DNA from 3 places in the Klebsiella sp. I138 genome. Region 1 is predicted to be linked to each of the others. Evidence: predicted binding sites of a transcription regulator. Region 1 holds the regulator's gene; each other region holds the start of a gene.
What was found. Region 1 encodes PurR, which represses purine synthesis genes. Its sites were predicted from a motif close to CANGCAAACGTTTGCNTG; they were not measured.

Region 1 (7,659 bases):
ACCCAGTTCCGGCGCACCAAAATGGCCGTAGATAAAGATGTAGTTAACGGGAATGTTGACCAGCAGGCCGATAAATCCCATCACCATGCCTGGTTTGGTTTTGGCCAGCCCCTCGCACTGGTTACGCGCGACCTGGAAAAAGAGGTAGCCTGGGGTGCCCCACAGGAGCGCACGCAGGTAGCCGACGGCGATCTCGGCAAGAGCCGGGTCGATATTGTGCATCGAGCTGATAATGTAGCCTGCGTTCCACAGCACGATCATTACCAGCAGCGAGACGAACCCTGCCAGCCAGAATCCCTGACGGACTTGATGAGCAATGCGGTCGCGACGACCGGATCCGTTCAGCTGCGCGACAACCGGCGTCAGCGCCAGCAGCAGGCCGTGGCCGAAGAGAATGGCGGGCAGCCAGATGGAGGTCCCAATCGCGACGGCCGCCATATCGGTGGCGCTGTAGCCACCCGCCATCACGGTATCGACAAAGCCCATAGAAGTCTGGGCGACCTGTGCGAGGATCACAGGAATGGCCAGTGCTAATAACTGACGCGCTTCAATAAAATACTTCTGCACGTGAACACCTTTATATTGTTGTTATTTTGAGACTAAAAAAGCCGCCGTAAATGGCAGCAAGAAGAAAGAGCAGAGGGGGTTTCCAGTCTATTGTAGCGAGGATGCGCCATTAAGCCAGTGAAAAAATGGTAGGGCACGATGCGCGCTGGCAACCTGTTTTCCCAGCTGGTATTGTTCCTGGCAGGTATAACGGTAATGATACCGTCACGAAAGTCTACAGGAGCAAAGCATGTTTACTGGCATTGTGCAGGGGACCGCTAAAGTGGTGTCCATCGATGAAAAACCCAATTTTCGCACCCACGTGGTGGAGCTGCCAGAGCATATGCTCGCCGGCCTCGAGACCGGGGCATCGGTGGCACATAATGGCTGTTGCCTGACAGTCACCGAAATTGACGGCCCGCGCATCAGTTTTGATCTGATGAAGGAGACGCTGCGCATTACCAATCTCGGCGCCGTGCAGGTGGGAGATGTGGTGAACGTAGAACGTGCGGCGAAATTCAGCGATGAGATCGGCGGCCATCTGATGTCCGGTCATATTATGACCACGGCAGACATCGTCAAAATACTGACCTCGGAAAATAACCGCCAGATCTGGTTTAAGGTTCAGGACCCGACGCTGATGAAATATATCCTCTATAAAGGGTTTATCGGTATTGACGGGATCAGCCTGACGGTCGGCGAGGTGACGCCAACCCGTTTTTGCGTGCATTTGATTCCTGAAACGCTGCAGCGCACCACGCTGGGGGTAAAAAAACTGGGCGATCGGGTCAATATCGAAATCGATCCGCAAACGCAGGCGGTGGTGGATACCGTAGAACGCGTGCTGGCGGCGAAAGCAGCGGCACAGCAATCGGCCGATGAGTGATTCGGCGCTGATGCCAAATCACTTATCCTGGAGCCTGAAATAAGCATCCCCCGTTAAACGGGGGATTTTTTTAACGCGCGACGCGAAGACCGTTCTCAACACCGCGAGAAAAGACAACCTGCCAGAGCTGAATATCGCGCGCGCGAAAAGCCCCCGCGCAGGCATTCAGATAATAACTAAACATGCGTTTAAAACGTTCCGAATAGTTGTCGGCAATGTCGGGCCAGCTGGCCTGAAAACGCTCGTACCAGGCCATCAGCGTGGTATCGTAATCGGCGCCGATATTGTGCCAGTCTTCCATCACAAAATGGGATTCGCTGGCTTGCGCAATCTGAAGTACCGAAGGCAGGCAACCGTTGGGGAAAATATATTTATTGATCCACGGGTCAACGCTGTGGTCTGAAACTTTGGAACCAATGGTGTGTAATAAGAAACGGCCGTCGGCTTTCAGATTGCGATCAACCACCTTAAAATAAGTGGCGTAATTTTTAGGCCCCACGTGTTCGAACATCCCGACGGAAACAATGCGGTCAAAACTGTCCTGTAAGTCGCGGTAGTCCTGCAGCAAGATAGTGACATCTAATCCTTCACAGCGCTGTTGGGCCATTTTTTGCTGTTCAGCAGAAATGGTGACGCCAACCACGCTGACGTGATAATTTTTGGCCATGTAATAAGCCAGACCACCCCAGCCGCAGCCAATATCCAGCACCCGCATCCCTGGCTCCAGCTGCAGTTTGCGGCAAATAAGATCTAATTTTGCCTGCTGTGCCTGTTCCAGAGATTGCGCATCTTTCCAGTACGCGCAGGAATATTGCATATAGGGATCGAGCATGCGGTTGAAAAGGTCGTTGCCGAGGTCGTAGTGTTCTTTGCCGACAATCCAGGCGCGTTTTTTACTTTGTAGATTGAACAGGCGAGCGCCCGCGATACGTAATGTATCTTTGAGATGATGCGGGAGCTGACTTTCCAGACCGGCACGTAACACTTTGTGGAAGAATATATCCAGCCGTTCGCAATCCCACCAGCCGTCCATATAACTTTCGCCTAACCCTAGCGACCCTTCCTGGAGAACGCGCTTAAAAAAGAGCGGGTTTTTAATCCGGATATCGGAGGGGGCAGGACCATTGATTTCAATGCCCGCACGGCCGAGTAACTCGGCAGTAATTCGGTACCAGTCGTCGTTTGGTACACTGACTTCTTCTATACACGATGAACTCATAGCTTCTCCATCACGCCCAAGTGATCAGAACCTTAAAACAGCGTAGACGCTTTTTTGGCTTTGTGAGAAATCTCACGGAATATCCGTGAAGCAGCTATCCGACGTAGAACAGAGGAAGGGTGATAACCCTTGCCGAAAGGCCTTCCATGGTGAAACGGGATGCATCCTGCCCCCGTTAAAATCAAAAAAATTTCTATTTATGTGAAGCAGGATCCAGTATAGGCCGCTGATAACGGCCTTTCAATAAAAATATATTAGCAGGCTAATTACTGGGCCGTAACATCACTGAAACGCATTTATGCGTGCGACGATTCGGCCGTCAGGCAAGTAGCCTGCCGCTGCATCAAATAGCCTATCCCGGCCAGTACGATGGAGACCAGCATGACGCTGGTGGTCGTCAGCAGCGGCGTGGCAATTAACGCAGAGACCAGTAGGCTGGTCAGGAAGCACAGTCCCAGCTGCAGGGTATTTTGCAGCGCTGCGGCGCGACCTGTTGCCTGTGGGAACGGCTTCAACGCCTGGGCGACAACGATAGGATAAATCCCGCCGTTGACGATAGCCATTACGCAGAAGGGAACCATCACCGCAATAATTGACACATTCTCAACCAGCCCCACCATCCAGGTCGCGGCAACGCTGACGGCGAAAATAACCAGCAGCCACGGCAGCAGCTGTTGACCCTGCCATTTTTGCAGCGCTGCCCGGCACCCGTAGCCGCCGACTAAAAAGGCGATCGTCTGCGGAACATAGCTTAAACCAATAGCGGTCGGGCTATAGCCCATGTCATGCAGAATAAACGGTGACCCGGTCAGCCAGGCAAAAAAGCTGGCGGAGCAGGCGGCGTAAATCAGTACGTTTCCGCTGTATTCGCGCGAGCGCAGCAGCGTCATAAACGTCAGTTTTTTCTCGCTGCCTCCCGTCGGCTTGATGACCGGCTTCAGACGCAGGGCGGGCACCATCAGTAGCAGGGTGATGGCGAAAAGAGTGGCAAAGATGGCCTGCCATTCCAGATGCGCGAGCAGCCAGCTGCCGAGCAAGGGTGCGAGGGCCGGCGATAAGCCAACCAGCGGCATGATGGTGGCGAAAATGCGGTTAGTGCGCTGGGCGGGATAATAGTCCGTAACCATCGCCTGCCAGGTGACCGCCGCCGCGCAGACGCCGATTGCCTGAATAAAGCGAAGTACCAGCATCAGCGTAGCATCGCGAACCCACAGCATGCCCAGGCAGCTGATAGCGAAAATTGTCAGTCCGATCAGCAGAACCGGTTTGCGGCCGTAGCGGTCTGAAAGCGGGCCCCAGAACAGCTGCCCGATGGCGAAGCCGGCGAGGAACAGGCTCAGGCTGGCGCTGACCGATGCCGCAGAGGTATTGAGATCTTGCTGAATGGCCGAAAAGGCCGGCAGATACATGTCGGTAGCCAGGAAACCCAGCACGCTGAGTCCCGCCAGCCAAACTAAAAATCCTTTCCCGGGTTGTTGCATAACGTTCTCTTTCTTCTGATGCAGGTATGATGCCGCAGAGTGTAGGGAGTGCATTCTGGCTTGTGAAACGCTAATATTTGCTACATGCATTCAAAATTTTTGCAGGCAGAATATGTGGTCCGAATACTCACTGGAAGTTGTTGATGCTGTGGCCCGCAACGGGAGCTTTAGCGCGGCGGCACAGGAACTACACCGCGTACCCTCAGCGGTCAGTTATACCGTACGTCAACTGGAGGAGTGGCTGGCGGTGCCGCTGTTTGAACGTCGCCATCGCGACGTCGAATTAACGCCGGCCGGGGTCTGGTTTTTACAGGAAGGGCGCTCTGTTATCAAAAAAATGCAGATCACCCGTCAGCAGTGTCAGCAGATAGCCAACGGCTGGCGCGGCCAGCTGTCGATAGCCGTCGATGACATTGTTAAGTCAGCACGGATGCGGCAAATGATTGTCGATTTCTATCGCCATTTTCCGGATGTCGAACTGATTGTGTTTCAGGAAGTGTTCAACGGCGTCTGGGATGCGCTGGCCGACGGTCGCGTGGAGCTGGCCATCGGCGCAACCCGTTCGATTCCAGTGGGTGGGCGCTACGCCTTCCGCGATATGGGCATGCTGAGCTGGCATTGCGTGGTAGCGAGCCATCATCCGCTGGCGCAGATGACGGGGCCGCTCAGCGATGACGTGTTGCGCAACTGGCCGTCGCTGGTGCGAGAAGACACCTCCCGATCGTTACCAAAACGCACGACCTGGCTACTGGACAACCAGAAAAGGGTGGTGGTACCGGACTGGGAATCATCGGCGACCTGTCTGTCGGCGGGACTGTGCGTGGGAATGGTGCCGACCCATTTTGCTCGCCCATGGATCGATTGCGGCGAATGGACGGCGCTTGAGCTGGAGAACCCGTTCCCGGATGCCGCGTGCTGTCTGACCTGGCAGCAGAGCGACACGTCTCCGGCGCTGTCATGGCTGCTGGATTATCTGGGCGACAGTGAAACGTTAAACCGGGAGTGGCTGCGGGCGCCGGAGTGACCGGCGCCGTAGGGACATTTAGCGGCGGTAGTCGACGAACGGGCCGTCGACGACGGAGCGACGCTCGACCAGACGAGGGTGGACTTCGATAGACTGCGACTCTTCGCGCTTGTTAACGATACGATCCAACAACATGTTGAAGGCTGCTTCGCCGAGAGAATCTTTCGGCTGGTGAATGGTGGTCAACGCCGGGCTGAAATAGCGGGCGTTGCGCACGTTATCATAGCCGATCAGGGAAATGTCCTGCGGAACGCGCAGGCCCATCTCGTCTGCGGCGCAGATTGCACCCATCGCCATAATATCGCCGCCGCAGAAGACCGCCGTCGGGCGATGCTGCTGACTGAGGATCTGCTGCATTGCGCGATAGCCAGATTCTGGTTCGAAGTCCCCCTGAACAATCCAGTTTTCCGGCACGACGATCTGCGCTTCTTCCATGGCCTGCATAAAGCCCGCCAGGCGCCCGGCGCCGGTATTGCGTTCCAGCGGGCCTGGGATCACGCCGATCTCGCGGTGGCCGCGTTCGACCAGGTAACGGCCGGCCATATAGCCGCCTTCAAAGGCGTTATCGATGACTGAATCGGTAAAGTCAGCTTTTGCTTCACCCCAGTCCATCACCACCATGGGAATATGGCGATACTCTTCCAGCATGCTGAGAACCGATTCCGGGTATTCGGAACACATGACCAGCAGACCATCAACGCGCTTTTGCGCCATCATCGACAGGTAGGCCTGCTGCTTTTCGAGATCGTTCCACGCATTGCCCAGAATCAGGGTATAGCCTTTCTGGAAACAGCTCTTTTCTACGGCTTCAATAATCTCAGCGAAATAGGCCGCTTCGCTGCTGGTGGCCAGCAGGCCAATCGATTTGGTGTGATTAACCTTCAGGCTTCGCGCCACGGCACTTGGGGAATAGTGCAGTTCTTTGATAGCCGCCCAAACCGCGTTGCGGGTTTCTTCAGCAACGAAGCGGGTTTTGTTAATTACATGTGAAACTGTTGTAGTGGAAACGTTTGCGCGCTTCGCTACATCTTTAATTGTTGCCATTACTTCTCACTCCAGACCTTGACCTGATCGTCTGATTATCGATACGTAAACGTTTGCCTATACACACCCTGAATACAATGTTCAACATTGCATCACGTCGGGAAAACGACACAGAACGACAGGAAGGGGTCAATGGCCGATACGCTTTCAAATTAGCGTGGGATTTTGTCCGATCTTGCGGCAAAGGGGAAGAGCAAAAATGTGCATCACCCTAAATCTCAGAAGATTTTTACGCTATATTGTGTAAAAATGAGCAAGCTCACTTTTCGTGTGGGGATAACTGGGGGGAAAATTGATGGATACAGATTTAAAGTTTTCGCTGACAACAACGATTATTGTCCTGGGTCTTATTGTTGCCGCCGGGCTGACAGCGGTACTGCACTGATTTTGTCGGGGGAGAGGCCTCTTTCCCCCAATATTCCCCATTATTATCAATTTCGCAAAAATCTTTTGTCATTTCGTTTACTTCTGTTTTTTTGTGATTGATGTCATGCTTTTGACTTCTGATGAGATACCGTCGCTGATGACGGTCTGCTGGAGTCATTGAATGAAAATCAACTTTCCCTTGTTAGCGCTGGCGATAGGCGCGTTTGGTATTGGCACAACGGAGTTTTCCCCGATGGGACTGCTGCCGGTGATTGCCAGGGGCGTCGACGTCTCTATTCCTGCGGCGGGGATGCTGATCAGCGCTTATGCGATTGGCGTGATGGTCGGAGCGCCGTTAATGACGTTGCTGCTCTCTCATCGCGCGCGCAGAAATGCGCTGATATTTCTGATGGCGATATTCACCCTGGGTAACGTCCTCTCTTCAATGGCGCCGGATTACACCACGCTGCTGCTCTCACGTATTATCACCAGCCTGAATCACGGCGCTTTCTTTGGCCTTGGTTCGGTGGTGGCGGCGAGCGTGGTGCCGAAACATAAGCAGGCCAGTGCGGTGGCGACCATGTTTATGGGATTGACCATCGCCAACATTGGCGGCGTTCCGGCGGCAACCTGGCTGGGCGAAACAATCGGCTGGCGAATGTCATTCCTGGCGACTGCGGGGCTGGGGCTGGTGGCGATGGTCAGCCTGTGGTTCTCGTTGCCTGAAGGTAGCGCCGGCGATCGGCCGAATGTTAAGCAGGAGCTCTCCGTGCTGCTCCGCCCGCAGGTGCTATCTGCGCTGCTGACCACCGTGCTCGGCGCGGGGGCCATGTTTACGCTCTATACCTATATTTCACCGGTGCTGCACACCATTACGCATGCTTCACCGCTGTTCGTCACCGCGATGCTGGTGTTGATCGGCGTCGGCTTCTCCCTGGGGAACTACCTGGGCGGTAAATTTGCCGACCGCTCCGTCTCCGGGACGCTAAAGGGTTTTCTATTGCTGCTGATGGTAATTATGCTGGCCATTCCGCTGCTCGCTCAGACGCCGTTGGGGGCCGCTATCAGTATGGTGGTCTGGGGTGCGGCAACC
Region 2 (7,659 bases), 1.8 Mb from region 1:
CGCTCTACAGCGCCACCGATGAAAACGATGAGCAAATTGCGCAGAACCTTGCTGAAGTGGCGGAAGAGCTCGGCGTCAATCGCGCACAGGTCGCGCTGGCCTGGCTGCTGAGCAAACCCGGCGTCGCCGCCCCGATCGTCGGAGCCTCAAGACAGGAGCAGCTCGACGACCTGCTTGGCGCGGTGGATTTAACGCTGACGCCCGGGCAGATTGAAAAGCTGGAAGCGCCGTATAAACCGCACCCGATTGTCGGTTTTAAATAGCATGTCGCCCGGGCCTCACGCCCGGGCGAAGACGCTCACCGGAGAGGATACTTAGAAAAGGCCGATCGGCCAGTGGTGACCCATCAGATACAGCACGCCTGCGGAAATCACCCCGGCGACGATATCATCGACCATGATCCCCATGCCGCCGTGGATATTGCGGTCAAACCAGCGAATTGGCCACGGCTTCCACATATCAAAAATACGGAAGATCACAAACCCGGCGGCCACCCATTGCCAGTCGAGCGTCGGCAGCGCCATCAGGGTTATCCACATGCCGACAAACTCGTCCCAGACGATGCTGCCGTGGTCGTGGGTCCCCATATCTTTCGCCGTACGGTGGCAAATATACACCCCGATACAGATGCCCATCATCACCGCCAGCGAATAGAGCTGCCAGGGGAGAAAGGTCAACAGATACCAGAACGGAATCGCTGCCAGCGATCCCATCGTGCCGGGCACGACGGGGCTCAATCCACTACCAAAGCCGGTCGCCAGCAAATGCCACGGATTGCGCATATTCAGGCGGCTTTTTGCCACATCTTTACTACGCACCAAAGTGATCGTACCCCTGTAAATCCAGCTGAACCGGCTTACCGGACTGCATAAGCTGCAAACCATCCGCCTCGGCACAGACCTGCCCGATGCAGGTAAAGCGCGCGCCGAGCTGGCCGATAGCCACATCAAGCGCGCCGCGGTTAAGTTCCGGCACGGTAAAGCACAGTTCGTAGTCTTCACCGCCAGACAGCGCCCAGCGCAGTGCCTGCTCCGTCTCAACCTGGCGCAGCATTGCATCAGACAGCGGCATCGCATCGAGATCGATACGCGCACCGCAGCCGCTGGCCTTCAGAATATGGCCCAGATCGGAGATCAGCCCGTCGGAAAGATCGATGGCCGAGCTAGCCAGATCGCGCAGCGCCTGCCCCTGCAGCACACGCGGCATCGGACGCAGATGGCGCGCCAACAGATAGTCGGCGTCGGCAGCTGACTCTACCACCAGACGATCCTGCAAAATAGCCAATCCTGCGGCGCTGTCGCCGGGCGTGCCGGTGACATAAATCCAGTCGCCGGGTTTCGCCCCGGAACGCTTCAGAGCGCGCCCTGGCGGAACAAACCCGTGAATCCCCAGGGTCATCGACAGCGGACCGCGGGTCGTATCACCGCCGATCAGCTGCATATCGTAATAGTTGAGCTGCATGAACAGGCTGTCGCTGAACGACGCCAGCCACGCTTCATCCGCTTGCGGTAAGGTCAGCGCCAGCGTCAGCCACGCCGGTTCGGCGCCCATCGCAGCGAGGTCGCTCAGATTGACCGCCAGCGCCTTGTAGGCGAGGTCGGCAGGATCGATATCAGGTAAGAAATGGTTGCCCGCCACCAGGGTGTCGGTGCTGATTGCCAGCGTTTTTTTCTCAGGAACGTTCAGGAGAGCGCAGTCGTCGCCGATGCCGGTTTCCACATCGAGACGCATGCTTTTTACGCGATCAAAATAACGGGCAATCAGGGAGAATTCGCCGCATGCCATACGTTATGCCTCAGCAAAAGAAAAGAATAAGGCCAGACCTTGCGGAGATGATATTCCGCGAGACCCGGCCTGGAGTTTACTTTTTGTTGGGACGAATTGCCGGGGCTGCTTTGTCCAGCACGCCGTTAACAAACTTATGGCTATCTTCAGCGCCGAAAGTTTTCGCCAGTTCGATAGCTTCGTTAATCGCAACTTTGTACGGTACATCGTCACGTTTTGACAGCTCGAACAGAGCAATGCGCAGTACCGCTTTTTCCACCTGGCCCAGCTCTTCAAGCAGGCGGGACAGATACGGCTTCATCAGGCCGTCGAGGTATGCGCTGTTAGTCGCCACTCCGGTCAGCAGTTCGCGGAAATACACAACGTCGACATCTTTGACATCCTGTTCCGCCAGGAACTGGTATTCAACATCGGCGATGTCGTTCTTGGACAACTGCCAGGAGTAAAGCGCCTGGACAGCACACTCACGGGCGCGGCGACGAGCAGCAGGTTTCACGGAATTCCCCTTACAAAAAAATCAGGCCTTGATGGCTTTCAATACGTTAATCATTTCCAGCGCGGTCAGCGCAGCTTCTGCGCCTTTGTTACCGGCTTTTGTACCAGCGCGTTCGATGGCTTGTTCAATGCTTTCAGTCGTCAGAACACCAAAGGCTACCGGAATTTCGCTGTCCTGCGCGACATGTGCGAGGCCATTGCTTGCTCCGCCAGCCACGTATTCAAAGTGCGCGGTACCACCACGAATCACCGTACCCAGAGCAATCACTGCGTCATATTTACCGGTTTTAGCCAGTACGCCAGCCGCCAGCGGCAGCTCATACGCGCCTGGAACCCAAACAACGGTGATATTTTCATCTTTTACCTGACCGATGCGCTTGAGTGCGTCAATAGCACCTTCCAGCAGGCTGTCATTGATAAAGTTGTTGAAACGCGCAATGGTGATGGCGACGCGAGCGTCCGGGGTAGCAACGTTAGCTTCAATAATGTTCATACTCTTCCTTCGGGTTCATATGGCCCCGCAAGGGGGGCGGATTCTATCATAATAATTTATATACTTCATCCTTCAAACTGCCTCCGTGTTGGCGACCCTTGTTCCCCCTCGCCACTTGCTAATGTCAGCGTCTGGGGATTCTCTCGTTGGCCGCCTCGACGCATCCTGAAAGATGTCGCGTAGCTATGCTGCTTTCCCTGTCGTTCAGGGAGATCATGCGCCCACTAAATGCAGGCAAATATCAGGGCCGACCTGGCGTATCTCATTGAATTTGAAATGGGGGGCATCGGCCAGTTTCTCAAGCCCCGGCAGCACACATAGCCCACGCGCATCGCTGCCTAACAGTTTAGGCGCAATATAGACGATAAGCTCGTCCACCAGCCCCGCCTGCAATAGCGCGCCGGCGAGCGTCGGGCCCGCTTCTACCCAAATACTGTTAACCTGCTGCTTGCCAAGCTGCATCATCAATAACACCAGATCGAGATGGCCGTTGTGTTCCGGCACCTGTAGCGTGCGCACGTTTTCCGGCCACTCGCGGCTATCGGCCTGCGTCCGGGCAAACAGCGTCTCTCCCGCCTGCTGCACAATGCGGTGCTGAGGAGTGACGCGATTATGGCTGTCGATCACAATTCGCAGCGGCTGACGCAGATTTTCTTGCGGATAACGCGCGCGGATATCGGGGGCGAGCTCATCCCAGCGTACGGTTAATGCCGGATCGTCCGCCAGAACGGTAGCGCTGCTGGTCAGGATTGCATGGCTCTGCGCGCGCAGACGCTGCACATCGCGCCGGGCCTGCGGTGACGTAATCCACTGACTCTCACCGCTGGCCATCGCCGTTCGACCGTCCAGTGAAGCGCCCATTTTTAGCTGTATGTAGGGGAAGCCGGTGCGCATCCGTTTGAGGAAGCCTTTGTTCAGCGCTTCGGCTTCGCTCATCATCAGACCATGGCTGACTTCGATACCGGCCTGCTGTAGCCGATACAGACCGCGCCCCGCCACCTGCGGGTTGGGGTCCTGCATGGCGGCCACCACGCGAGTCACGCCGGCGGTAATCAGTGCTTCGCAGCACGGCGGCGTGCGGCCGTGATGGCTACAGGGTTCCAGCGTCACATAGGCGGTAGCGCCCCGGGCTTTTTCGCCGGCCATACGCAGCGCATGCACTTCCGCATGCGGTTCGCCCGCGCGATAGTGAAAACCTTCGCCGACGATCTCCCCGTCTTTGACGATGACACAGCCGACATTGGGATTGGGATGAGTCGTAAAACGCCCGCGCTGCGCCAGCTTAAGTGCTCGCGCCATGTACATTTCATCATGCATGGCTTAATCCTGTAAGCGGGCGATCTCTTCGCCGAATTCTTTGATATCTTCAAAGCTGCGATAGACAGAGGCAAAGCGGATATAGGCAACTTTATCGAGCTTTTTCAGCTGCTCCATCACCAGGTTGCCAATCATCTTGCTCGGGACTTCACGCTCGCCGGTGCCACGCAAATGCGTTTTGATATGGTTAAGCGCCATTTCCACATCGTCAGCGCTGACCGGGCGTTTTTCCAGCGCTTTCAGCATCCCGCTGCGCAGCTTATCTTCATTGAAGGGTTCACGCACGTCGTTGCTCTTAACCACACGCGGCATCACCAGCTCTGCCACCTCAAACGTCGTAAAACGTTCGTTACAAACCAGGCACTGCCGACGACGACGCACAGAAGAGCCCTCACCCACCAGACGAGAGTCGATCACTTTGGTATCTACGGCGAAACAGAAAGGGCAATGCATAGCGCGTCCTGACATAGAGTTAAACTGACGGGTAGTTTACCGCGAAGTGACCCGACAACAAAGAAAGAGCTTTTGAGACAAAGGATCTATGGCTCATTAACCTGGACGATCTACCATGAGTTATCCCCTGTTAACGGAATCATCAGTCATGACAAGACGTTATTTGCAGCTGGCCGTGCTGACCAGCCTCTTTACACTCAGCGCCTGCGCTCAGCAAAGTGAAGTCCGTCAGATGCATCAAAGCGTGAGTACGCTGAGCAAAGAGATGACTCAGCTTAATCAGCAGACAGTGAAGATTACGCAACAAAATGCCCTGAATGTGAAATCCAGCAGCGGCGTCTACCTCTTGCCTGGCGCCAATACCCCGGCGCGTCTGGAGAGCCAGATCGGTACGTTGCGTATGTCGCTGCGTGATATCGCCGCTGATGCCGACGGCACCCGCCTGACGTTACGCATTCAGGGAGAGTCAAACGATCCGCTGCCGGCATTTAGCGCCACCGTCGCCTACGGGCAAATCACCGGTACCACGCAGAATTATCAGGAGGTCAACGTGCACGATCGGCTGATCAGCGCGCCCGCCAGCATTCTGGCGCCCAGCGACGTGGATATTCCGTTACGTCTGAACGGCATCACGCCGGATAAGCTTGGCTTCCTGCGCATTCACGATATCCAGCCTGCAACCCCGCAATAATTCCCTGCGCCGGGTGTCGCTGACACCCGCGTTCTCTCCCTAAAAATCCATTTACAATTTTTCCAAACAGTTCAGTAAAAATTGACGGTATGGATGAATTTCAGTGGCATTCTGTCAGGAAATGCATAGAATCGTGAACGCAATCGATTACGTATGTTTACGTTATGTGAAACAACACGTATTTTTGTGAGCAATGATTTCTATAATAGACCCCCACAGAAATACGAAATATTTAGAAACGCTTCGGCAACTTTCTTAACGCCTTTTGGCTTAATTTAAACAGTGGCATCATTATGAAAAAAACATTACTGGCAGCAGGCGCCGTACTGGCGCTGTCCACATCGTTCACTGCTGGCGCGGCAGAAAACGACAAACCGCAGTACCTGTCTGATTGGTGGCACCAGAGTGTAAACGTGGTGGGCAGCTACCACACACGTTTTGGACCGCAAATCCGTAACGATACCTACCTGGAATATGAAGCGTTTGCTAAAAAAGACTGGTTTGATTTCTATGGCTACATCGATGCACCGGTATTCTTTGGCGGCAACAGCACGGCAAAAGGTATCTGGAACAACGGCTCCCCGCTATTTATGGAAATCGAACCGCGTTTCTCTATCGATAAGCTGACCAACACCGATCTCAGCTTCGGCCCGTTCAAAGAGTGGTATTTCGCGAACAACTATATCTACGATATGGGTCGTAACGATTCTCAGGAGCAGAGCACCTGGTATATGGGTCTGGGTACCGATATTGATACCGGCCTGCCGATGAGCCTGTCCCTGAACGTCTATGCGAAATATCAGTGGCAGAACTATGGCGCTTCCAACGAAAACGAATGGGATGGCTACCGTTTCAAAGTGAAATACTTTGTCCCGCTGACCGACCTGTGGGGCGGCTCCCTGAGCTACATCGGCTTCACCAACTTTGACTGGGGTTCCGATCTGGGCGATGACAACTTCTACGACATGAACGGTAAGCATGCGCGTACCAGCAACTCCATCGCCTCCAGCCACATCCTGGCGCTGAACTATGCGCACTGGCATTACTCCGTGGTTGCCCGTTACTGGCACAACGGCGGTCAGTGGGCCGATGACGCGAAGCTGAACTTCGGCGACGGCGACTTCAGCGTACGCTCCACCGGCTGGGGTGGTTACTTTGTTGTCGGCTACAATTTCTAATTGCAGCTGATTTTCCCCGGCGGCAACGCCGGGGATTGCATAGCCTTAGCGCTCCTCGCACTTCACCTTACGCAAGAAATCGCTCAATGAACGGTCTGCCCGTTCGCTAAAATGGCGCCCGGTGGCAGCCACCTCCAGACAGCGATCGAGACGAAAACAGCGGTAATCGCCACGGAGCTCGCACCAGCTCACCAGTAGCCAGCGCTCGCCCCAGAAAAAAAGCCCCAGCGGCAGCACTTCACGCTGCGACACATTCCCCGATTCATCGCGATAGTGCAGCGCCAGCACCTGCTGACCAGACACGGCCCGATGCACCAAATCAAATTGCGCTTTGCTGTAACCCTGAACGCCAAAATCCGGTGCAAACAGCCGCGATTGCTCGGCCTTACGCCGGCTCTCTTCAGGTAAAATCGCCAACATCTTTTCCTGCGCCGATTCCAGGGCCTGGGACAACGACTCGCCTCCCCAGGTTTGCAGCAGCCGGATAGCGGCCACCAGCGCTTCCGACTCCTGGGTCGTCAGCATAAGAGGCGGCAAGGTGTAGCCCGCCAGCAGGCGATATCCGCTTCCGGCCTCGCCTTCCACCGGCACGTCGGAAAGCGACAGGTCGCGGATATCCCGGTAGATGGTGCGCTCCGATACGCCGAGCCGCTCCGCCAGCAGCGCGGCTGTCGTCAGCCGCCTGCCGCGCAGGATCTGCACAATTTGAAATAAGCGGTCGGCGCGTCGGCTCATGGTCTTCCTCTGTTATTTAGCACCGGCCCCGGTTCAGAACGGCTGGCAACGAGACATTAACGGGACGGGGTCTTCGGTTGATGCAGACCGATCCGGTTGCCTTCGCTATCGATAAACAGGGCAATAGTCCCGATATCATCTGCCAGCTCAAGCGGACCAAAAACGCAACGTCCCCCCGCGCTACTGACGCGATCGAGTGTGGCTGCCAGATTGTCAGTATGCAGATAGATAATGCATCCCTGATCGGAGGGTTTTACGCCGTCAAACTTTGCCAGCGCACCGCCGGGAGCCGGATCCTGATAAGGGAATACGGCCATTTCGGCACAGTCCATATTTTCCCGTTTCAGCATCACCTGCATCACTGGCTCGTAAAACGCCACGGCACGATCCATATCCGCGACCGGGATCTCAAACCAGTTAATTACGTTGTTCATACATCCTCCTGTCCATTGTTTGGGTTCAGGAGGAGTGTATGGCAGGGCTCCTGACAGCATACTGTCAGGAGTGTTCCT
Region 3 (7,659 bases), 1.1 Mb from region 1:
CAACCATCGGGCGAAACGTCGAGTTAGGCACCGCCTTATTCCATAACAAAGCCAGGCAATCGCCTGGCTTTGTTATATGCGTGACAGAAAGGTCGATTGCACCTGTTACTCTGCGGCATCCTCAGTTAGCATCGTGATGAGCTAATGATTGAGACCCTATCCTTGAAGCGAATCTCTCTTTTTCCCCGTTCATTGCGTCAGCTGGTGACGCTTTCGTTTGTGTTGATTCTGCTGCCGCTGCTGGTTCTGGCCTGGCAGGCATGGCAGAGCCTGAATGCGCTGAGCGCACAGGCCGCGCATATTAACCGCACAACGCTTGTCGACGCCCGGCGCAGTGAGGCGATGATAAACGCGTCGCTGGAAATGGAACGTAGCTATCGACAGTACTGCGTGCTGGACGATCCGACGCTGGCGAAGGTTTATCAAAACCAGCGTAAACGCTACAGCGAGATGCTGGATGCGCATGCCGGAGTGCTGCCCGATGAAAAAATCTGGCAGGCCCTGAGCCAGGAGCTGAGCAATCTGGCGCAGCTCAGATGCAAAAATAGCAGCCCGGATGCGCAATCGGGAGCCAGCCTGGAAGCCTTTGCCGCTGCCAACAGCGAGATGGTTCAGGCAACCCGGACGGTGGTCTACTCGCGTGGGCAGCAGCTTCAGCAGGAGATTGCCGAGCGCGGGCAGTTTTTTGGCTGGCAGGCGCTGGTTCTCTTTCTGTTGAGCCTGGCGTTGGTCCTGCTGTTTACCCGAATGATTATCGGCCCGGTAAAAGGGATCGAGAAAATGATCAACCGCCTGGGGGAGGGGAAGTCGCTGGATAATGCGGCGCTATTTACCGGCCCGCGCGAACTGCGTTTCGTCGGTGAGCGTATTATCTGGCTGAGCGAGCGTCTGGCGTGGCTGGAATCGCAGCGTCATCAGTTTTTACGTCATCTTTCGCATGAGCTGAAAACGCCCCTCGCCAGCATGCGGGAGGGCACTGAGCTGCTGGCCGACCGCGTTGCCGGGCCGCTGACGGTGGAACAGCAGGAGATCGTCGAAATTCTTGATAGCAGTAGCCGCAATCTACAAAAACTCATTGAGCAACTGCTGGATTACAATCGCAAGCAGGCGGATGGCCCGGTCCCACGCGAGGCTGTTGATATTGCTGAACTGGTTGATAGCGTCGTGGCAGCTCACAGTTTGCCCGCACGGGCTAAAATGATGCATACCGCGATTGACCTGGTAGAACGTACCTGCCTGGCAGAACCCGCATTATTAACCAGTGTGATGGATAATCTCTATTCCAATGCGGTGCACTATGGTGCTGAATCCGGTAACATTCGTATCCATAGCTACCGGCACGGTGAGCAGGTTCGCATCGACGTGATGAACAGCGGCGAGCCGATCCCGCTGGCGGAAAAAAATATGCTATTTGAGCCTTTTTATCAGGGAAGTCATCAGCGTAAAGGGGCGGTAAAAGGCAGCGGTCTGGGCCTGAGCATTGCCCGGGATTGCGTCCGACAAATGCAGGGAGAACTTAGCCTGGAGGATGATGAGTCCGGGTTTATCTGTTTCCGCATAACGCTACCCGCCGCTGAGCCGGGAAAAACCAACACATGAATCAACAATGGGGGAATATGTCCCACCTCTTCGTAGTGGTTCGTACTTTCAAAGGATGGCTGTTGTCCGGCGTTTCTTGTCTGGCGCTGGCAGGGTGTTCCACCACTTTTTCGCCGCACACGGCAAGTGACAAAGCACAGCCCGAACTGCCGCAGCACCAGGTTGCGGATTTTCTTTCGGTTGACTGCGCCGATATCTGGTCACTGAAAAGTGAAGCCAGCGATAAAAACCCGCTGTACTGGCTGCGCGGGATAGATTGCGCCGACCGTCTGGCGCCGGTTCAGGCGCGGGCAGAAGCCAAACAACATAATGATGACAGCTGGCAGGATGCGTTTAAACGCGGCATTTTGCTGGCGGATGCGAAAATAACGCCGGATGAACGCCGCGAGCTGGTTTCCCGCCTGAATACGTTCAGCCCGCAAATTGCCGTGCAGGTCCGGCCGCTGTATCAGCTCTGGCGTAATGGTCAGAACAGGCAACTGCAGCTGGTGGATGAACGTGCCCGGTACGCGAAGTTGCAGCAGTCCAGCGATGCCGAACTGGAGGCACTGCGCCTGCAGGAAGAGCAGCTTCGCAGCCAGCTTGAGCTGACCACCCGCAAGCTGGAAAACCTCACCGATATTGAACGCCAGCTATCCAACCGCAAGCCCGGAGGGAATTTTAATTCCGACGGCAGCCACGGCAGCGATAAAGTTCCGGAGGTCATTCATGACGATCCGTAAACCGGCCCATCTGCTGCTGGTGGATGACGATCCGGGTTTATTAAAACTGCTGGGAATGCGCCTGACCAGCGAAGGCTACAGCGTGGTAACCGCTGAAAGCGGCCCCGAAGCGCTGCGCATTCTGGCTCGCGATAAAGTCGAACTGGTGGTCAGCGATTTACGCATGGACGAGATGGACGGCCTGCAGCTGTTCAGCGAAATCCAGAAAGTGCACCCAGGGATGCCGGTGATCATCCTTACCGCTCACGGCTCGATTCCCGATGCGGTGGCGGCCACCCAGCAAGGGGTGTTTGGCTTTCTGACCAAACCGGTGGATAAAGACGCCCTGTATAAAGCCATCGATGATGCGCTGGAGCACAGTGCGCCGGCGACGGATGAACGCTGGCGACAGGCAATTGTGACCCGTAGCCCGCTGATGCAGCGCCTGCTGGAACAGGCCGGGATGGTGGCGCAGTCCGACGTCAGCGTGCTGATTAACGGCCAGAGCGGAACCGGGAAAGAGATTGTCGCGCAGGCGATTCATAATGCCAGTCCCCGCCATGACAACCCTTTCGTCGCTATAAACTGCGGCGCGCTGCCGGAACAGCTGCTGGAATCCGAGCTCTTTGGCCATGCGCGCGGGGCGTTTACCGGCGCGGTCAGCAACCGGGAAGGGTTGTTCCAGGCCGCAGAGGGCGGGACGCTGTTTCTCGATGAAATCGGCGATATGCCGGTGGCGCTCCAGGTGAAGCTGCTGCGGGTATTGCAGGAACGTAAAGTACGCCCGCTGGGCAGCAACCGCGATATCGATATTGATGTGCGTATCATCTCGGCGACCCACCGCGATCTGCCGAAGGCGATGGCGCGCGGAGAGTTTCGTGAAGATCTGTTTTATCGCCTGAATGTGGTGAATCTGAAAATTCCACCGCTGGCCGAACGCGCAGAGGATATCCCCCTGCTGGCGAATCATCTGCTGCGTCAGTCTGCCGATCGACACAAGCCGTTTGTGCGGGCGTTTTCTACCGATGCCATGAAACGGCTGATGGCGGCCAAATGGCCAGGTAATGTGCGCCAACTGGTGAACGTGATTGAGCAATGCGTGGCGTTGACCACATCGCCGGTCATCAGCGATGCGCTGGTGGAACAGGCGCTGGAAGGGGAAAATACCGCGCTGCCGACCTTCGTCGAAGCACGCAATCAGTTTGAGCTTAACTATCTGCGCAAGCTGCTGCAAATTACTAAAGGCAACGTCACCCATGCGGCAAGAATGGCGGGGCGAAACCGAACTGAATTTTACAAGCTGCTGTCGCGCCACGAGCTCGACGCCAACGACTTTAAAGAGTAGCTCCGCAGCATGACGCAAGTTATGATACGGTAAGCAACCGGTTACGCGACATAGACAGGAACACCATGAAAAAGATTGATGCGATTATTAAACCTTTCAAGCTGGATGATGTGCGTGAAGCGCTGGCCGAAGTCGGCATCACCGGGATGACGGTCACGGAAGTAAAAGGCTTTGGCCGTCAGAAAGGTCACACCGAGCTGTACCGCGGTGCAGAGTACATGGTGGATTTTCTGCCGAAAGTGAAAATTGAAATTGTAGTCACTGACGATATCGTTGATACCTGTGTGGATACCATTATCCGCACGGCGCAGACCGGCAAAATCGGTGACGGTAAAATCTTCGTCTTTGACGTTGCCCGCGTCATTCGTATTCGTACCGGGGAAGAGGACGACGCGGCCATTTAAGCCGGGTCGTATTCTGACTCCTCCTCCCGGTCAGCCTTGCGTGACCGGGAGGAGGTTCCCGAATGGCAGCATCTGGTGCCTCATCCGGGTTATCTCATCACAGCACTTTATGCGGGCCAAAACATTCGTAGTGAATGTTGTCGCTACTGGCGCCCAGCGCCACCAGCTGTTTCGCCGCATGCTGCATAAAGGCCACCGGGCCGCAAAGATAGAACTGCATCTGCGGGTCGCGCAGCGTGTCAGCCACAGCAGATAGCTCCATCAAACCTTCGCTATTAAACCGTTCTGCCTGACGATCCGCTGCCGTTGGCGTGCGATACCAGACGTGGGACGTAAATTTCGGCAGACTGGCGCCGAGCGTAGCAACCTCGTCGGCAAATGCGTGGACATCGCCATTTTCCGCTGCGTGGAACCAGTTCACCTGGGCCGTATGCTGCGTTTTAGCCAACGTGTCCAGCATCGCCAGCATCGGTGTCTGGCCGACGCCGCCGGAGATCAGCGTGACCGGCGTTTCGGGTTCAACGGCGAGGAAGAAGTCACCTGCCGGCGCTGCCAGATGCACAATATCCCCTTCCTGCGACGCATTGTGCAGCCAGTTTGAGACCTGACCACCGTTTTCGCGTTTAACTGCGATTCGGTAGCCTTTGCCGTCGGGCTGGCGGGTCAATGAGTACTGGCGAATTTCCTGATATTCAAATGCCTGCGGCTTCAGCCAAATGGCCAGGTACTGGCCCGGCTGGTAATCCGCCACCGGCTGCCCATCTACCGGTTCCAGATCGAAGCTGGTAATCAAGGCGCTACGCGGGGTTTTCTTCACGATGCGAAACGCACGAGTGCCTTCCCAGCCGCCGGTTTTACTGGCGTTATCCTGGTAGATTTCGGATTCACGGTTGATAAAGACATTCGCCAGCACACCGTAGGCTTTACCCCATGCATCAAGCACTTCCTGGCCCGGACTGAACATTTCGTCGAGCGTCGCCAGCAGATGACCGCCGACGATATTGTACTGTTCTGGTTTGATCTGGAAGCTAGTGTGTTTCTGCGCGATTTTTTCAACCGCAGGCAGCAGAGCAGGCAGATTGTCGATGTTGCTGGCGTAGGCGGCAATGGCATTAAACAGCGCTTCACGCTGGTCGCCGTTGCGCTGGTTGCTCATGTTGAAGATCTCTTTGAGCTCAGGATTATGTGCAAACATGCGATCGTAAAAATGGGCGGTCAGCTTTGGTCCGGTTTCGATGAGCAGGGGAATAGTGGCTTTGACCGTAGCGATGGTTTGGGCGTCGAGCATAGCGGCTTCCTTCAGTGTTTTTTAAATGATGTATTTTATATGCATCTTATAAAAATAACCCTGCACTGTAAATGGTTCTTTAACACATTTCCCCGCAGTGGTAACAACATGAAGAATTTGCATCACAAACCTGAAAAGAAATCCGTTGATAATCGGTGAGTCGTTGTTGCTCAAAGCCTTGTGTAATGCGGAGCCAATCGTTTGCGTAAAATCCTTTGTCAAGACCTGTTATCACAGAACTATTCAGTTATACTGTGGGCCGTCGCCCAAAAAGGCCCCCCTTTTAGAGCTGTAATCTATTGTTAGCTGAGCAGGAGATGCGGATGTTAAAGCGTGAAATGAACATTGCCGATTATGATGCCGAACTGTGGCAGGCTATGGAGCAGGAAAAAGTACGTCAGGAAGAGCACATCGAACTGATCGCCTCCGAGAACTACACCAGTCCGCGCGTTATGCAGGCACAGGGTTCTCAGCTGACCAATAAATATGCCGAAGGCTATCCGGGCAAGCGCTACTACGGTGGTTGCGAATACGTTGATATCGTTGAACAACTGGCGATTGACCGTGCAAAAGAGCTGTTCGGCGCGGATTACGCTAACGTGCAGCCGCACTCCGGTTCCCAGGCTAACTTTGCGGTCTATACCGCTCTGCTGCAGCCGGGCGATACCGTTCTGGGGATGAACCTGGCACAAGGCGGTCACCTGACTCACGGCTCCCCGGTTAACTTCTCGGGCAAACTGTACAACATCATTCCTTACGGTATCGATGAGTCCGGTAAAATCGACTATGCAGACATGGCGAAGCAGGCTCAGGAACACAAACCGAAGATGATCATCGGTGGTTTCTCTGCTTACTCCGGTATCGTTGACTGGGCAAAAATGCGTGAAATCGCTGACAGCATTGGCGCATATCTGTTCGTTGATATGGCCCACGTTGCAGGCCTGATTGCAGCAGACGTGTACCCGAACCCGGTTCCGCATGCTCACGTTGTGACGACCACCACCCATAAAACCCTGGCGGGTCCGCGTGGCGGCCTGATCCTGGCGAAAGGCGGTAGTGAAGAGCTGTATAAAAAACTGAACTCTGCCGTATTCCCGAGCGCGCAGGGTGGCCCGCTGATGCACGTTATCGCAGGTAAAGCTGTCGCACTGAAAGAAGCGATGGAGCCTGAGTTTAAAGTCTACCAGCAGCAGGTTGCGAAAAACGCGAAAGCCATGGTCGAAGTGTTCCTGGATCGCGGCTACAAAGTCGTCTCCGGCGGCACTGAAAACCACCTGTTCCTGCTGGATCTGGTGGATAAAAACCTGACCGGTAAAGAAGCTGACGCCGCCCTGGGCCGCGCCAACATCACCGTCAACAAAAACAGCGTACCAAACGATCCGAAGAGCCCGTTTGTGACTTCCGGTATCCGTATCGGTTCTCCGGCCGTGACTCGCCGTGGCTTTAAAGAAGCGGAAGTGAAAGAGCTGGCCGGCTGGATGTGCGACGTGCTGGACAATATCAATGACGAAGCGGTCATTGAGCGCGTGAAGGGTAAAGTGCTGGATATCTGTGCACGCTTCCCGGTTTACGCATAACCTTTAACGCGCAAGCGTAAAGGAAAAGGCCGCGATTGCGGCCTTTTTGACGTCTGGCGGTCAGGGATTATTTAGCGGCGGTCCAGGGATATCGCTCCCGGCCCGGTGATGGCCAGCAGCAGGAAGGCACCCGCTATACTGATATTTTTGTAGAAGTTAATCATATTTGGCACTACCGCATCACCGGACATATCCCAGTAATGATGGCCAATGACGGCGGTGCCGAGGGTGTAAAAAATAAAGATAACCGCCAGCGGACGGGTGAAGAAGCCGAGAACAATCAGGATCGCCGCCGGGACCTCCATCAATATTGCGATAATGGCCGAGAGCGTCGGGAGCGGAGCGCCGGAGGAGGCCATATATTGTACCGTGCCGCTAAATCCCAGCAGTTTGGGATAGCCAAACAAAATAAACAGCAGGACGACGGCAATACGGGCGATCAACAGCAGAACGGGGCGGGAAGAGCCAAAGTCAAAATAGCGTAGTGTGTTCATAATCAATCCGTTGTGAAGATGAGTGATTTAAACGTAATACACAATTTTGTGATCTGCCACATACCTTTTGCGATCAACGCAATGTCTGCAATTGCTCTTCCACGTACAGATAGCCAATGCCGAGCAGCTGCTGCTGACGACTCAGTTGTCCGAAGCCAATTTGCGTAGCCCTGGTTCGCGGGGTGTCACGATGATCGAAAGGGTTGAATCCTGTCTGCCGGATGATGGTGTTCAACCATTCTTCGCCAAAG

Region 2: the regulator PurR is predicted to act here: its motif matches at 5,371-5,388, upstream of ACMYSK_RS13690 (nucleoside-specific channel-forming protein Tsx).
Region 3: the regulator PurR is predicted to act here: its motif matches at 5,528-5,545, upstream of glyA (serine hydroxymethyltransferase).

What each region holds. Positions count from the first base shown of each region.
Region 1 is NZ_CP180447.1:1,085,526-1,093,184, forward strand. It holds gene mdtK (MdtK family multidrug efflux MATE transporter) at 1-567, opposite strand, end outside; gene ACMYSK_RS05015 (riboflavin synthase subunit alpha) at 797-1,432, shown strand; gene cfa (cyclopropane fatty acyl phospholipid synthase) at 1,503-2,651, opposite strand; gene punC (purine nucleoside transporter PunC) at 2,948-4,132, opposite strand; gene punR (DNA-binding transcriptional activator PunR) at 4,245-5,156, shown strand; gene purR (HTH-type transcriptional repressor PurR) at 5,175-6,200, opposite strand; gene ACMYSK_RS05040 (YnhF family membrane protein) at 6,496-6,585, shown strand; gene ACMYSK_RS05045 (MFS transporter) at 6,748-7,659, shown strand, end outside.
Region 2 is NZ_CP180447.1:2,927,237-2,934,895, forward strand. It holds gene ACMYSK_RS13650 (aldo/keto reductase) at 1-263, shown strand, start outside; gene pgpA (phosphatidylglycerophosphatase A) at 315-782, opposite strand; gene thiL (thiamine-phosphate kinase) at 811-1,785, opposite strand; gene nusB (transcription antitermination factor NusB) at 1,862-2,281, opposite strand; gene ribH (6,7-dimethyl-8-ribityllumazine synthase) at 2,303-2,773, opposite strand; gene ribD (bifunctional diaminohydroxyphosphoribosylaminopyrimidine deaminase/5-amino-6-(5-phosphoribosylamino)uracil reductase RibD) at 2,987-4,090, opposite strand; gene nrdR (transcriptional regulator NrdR) at 4,094-4,543, opposite strand; gene ACMYSK_RS13685 (DUF3251 domain-containing protein) at 4,692-5,234, shown strand; gene ACMYSK_RS13690 (nucleoside-specific channel-forming protein Tsx) at 5,528-6,412, shown strand; gene ACMYSK_RS13695 (helix-turn-helix transcriptional regulator) at 6,458-7,147, opposite strand; gene ACMYSK_RS13700 (VOC family protein) at 7,204-7,581, opposite strand.
Region 3 is NZ_CP180447.1:14,715-22,373, forward strand. It holds gene ACMYSK_RS00070 (sensor histidine kinase) at 163-1,599, shown strand; gene qseG (two-component system QseEF-associated lipoprotein QseG) at 1,617-2,321, shown strand; gene glrR (two-component system response regulator GlrR) at 2,308-3,645, shown strand; gene glnB (nitrogen regulatory protein P-II) at 3,711-4,049, shown strand; gene hmpA (NO-inducible flavohemoprotein) at 4,147-5,337, opposite strand; gene glyA (serine hydroxymethyltransferase) at 5,661-6,914, shown strand; gene ACMYSK_RS00100 (DoxX family protein) at 6,986-7,408, opposite strand; gene ACMYSK_RS00105 (ROK family transcriptional regulator) at 7,482-7,659, opposite strand, start outside.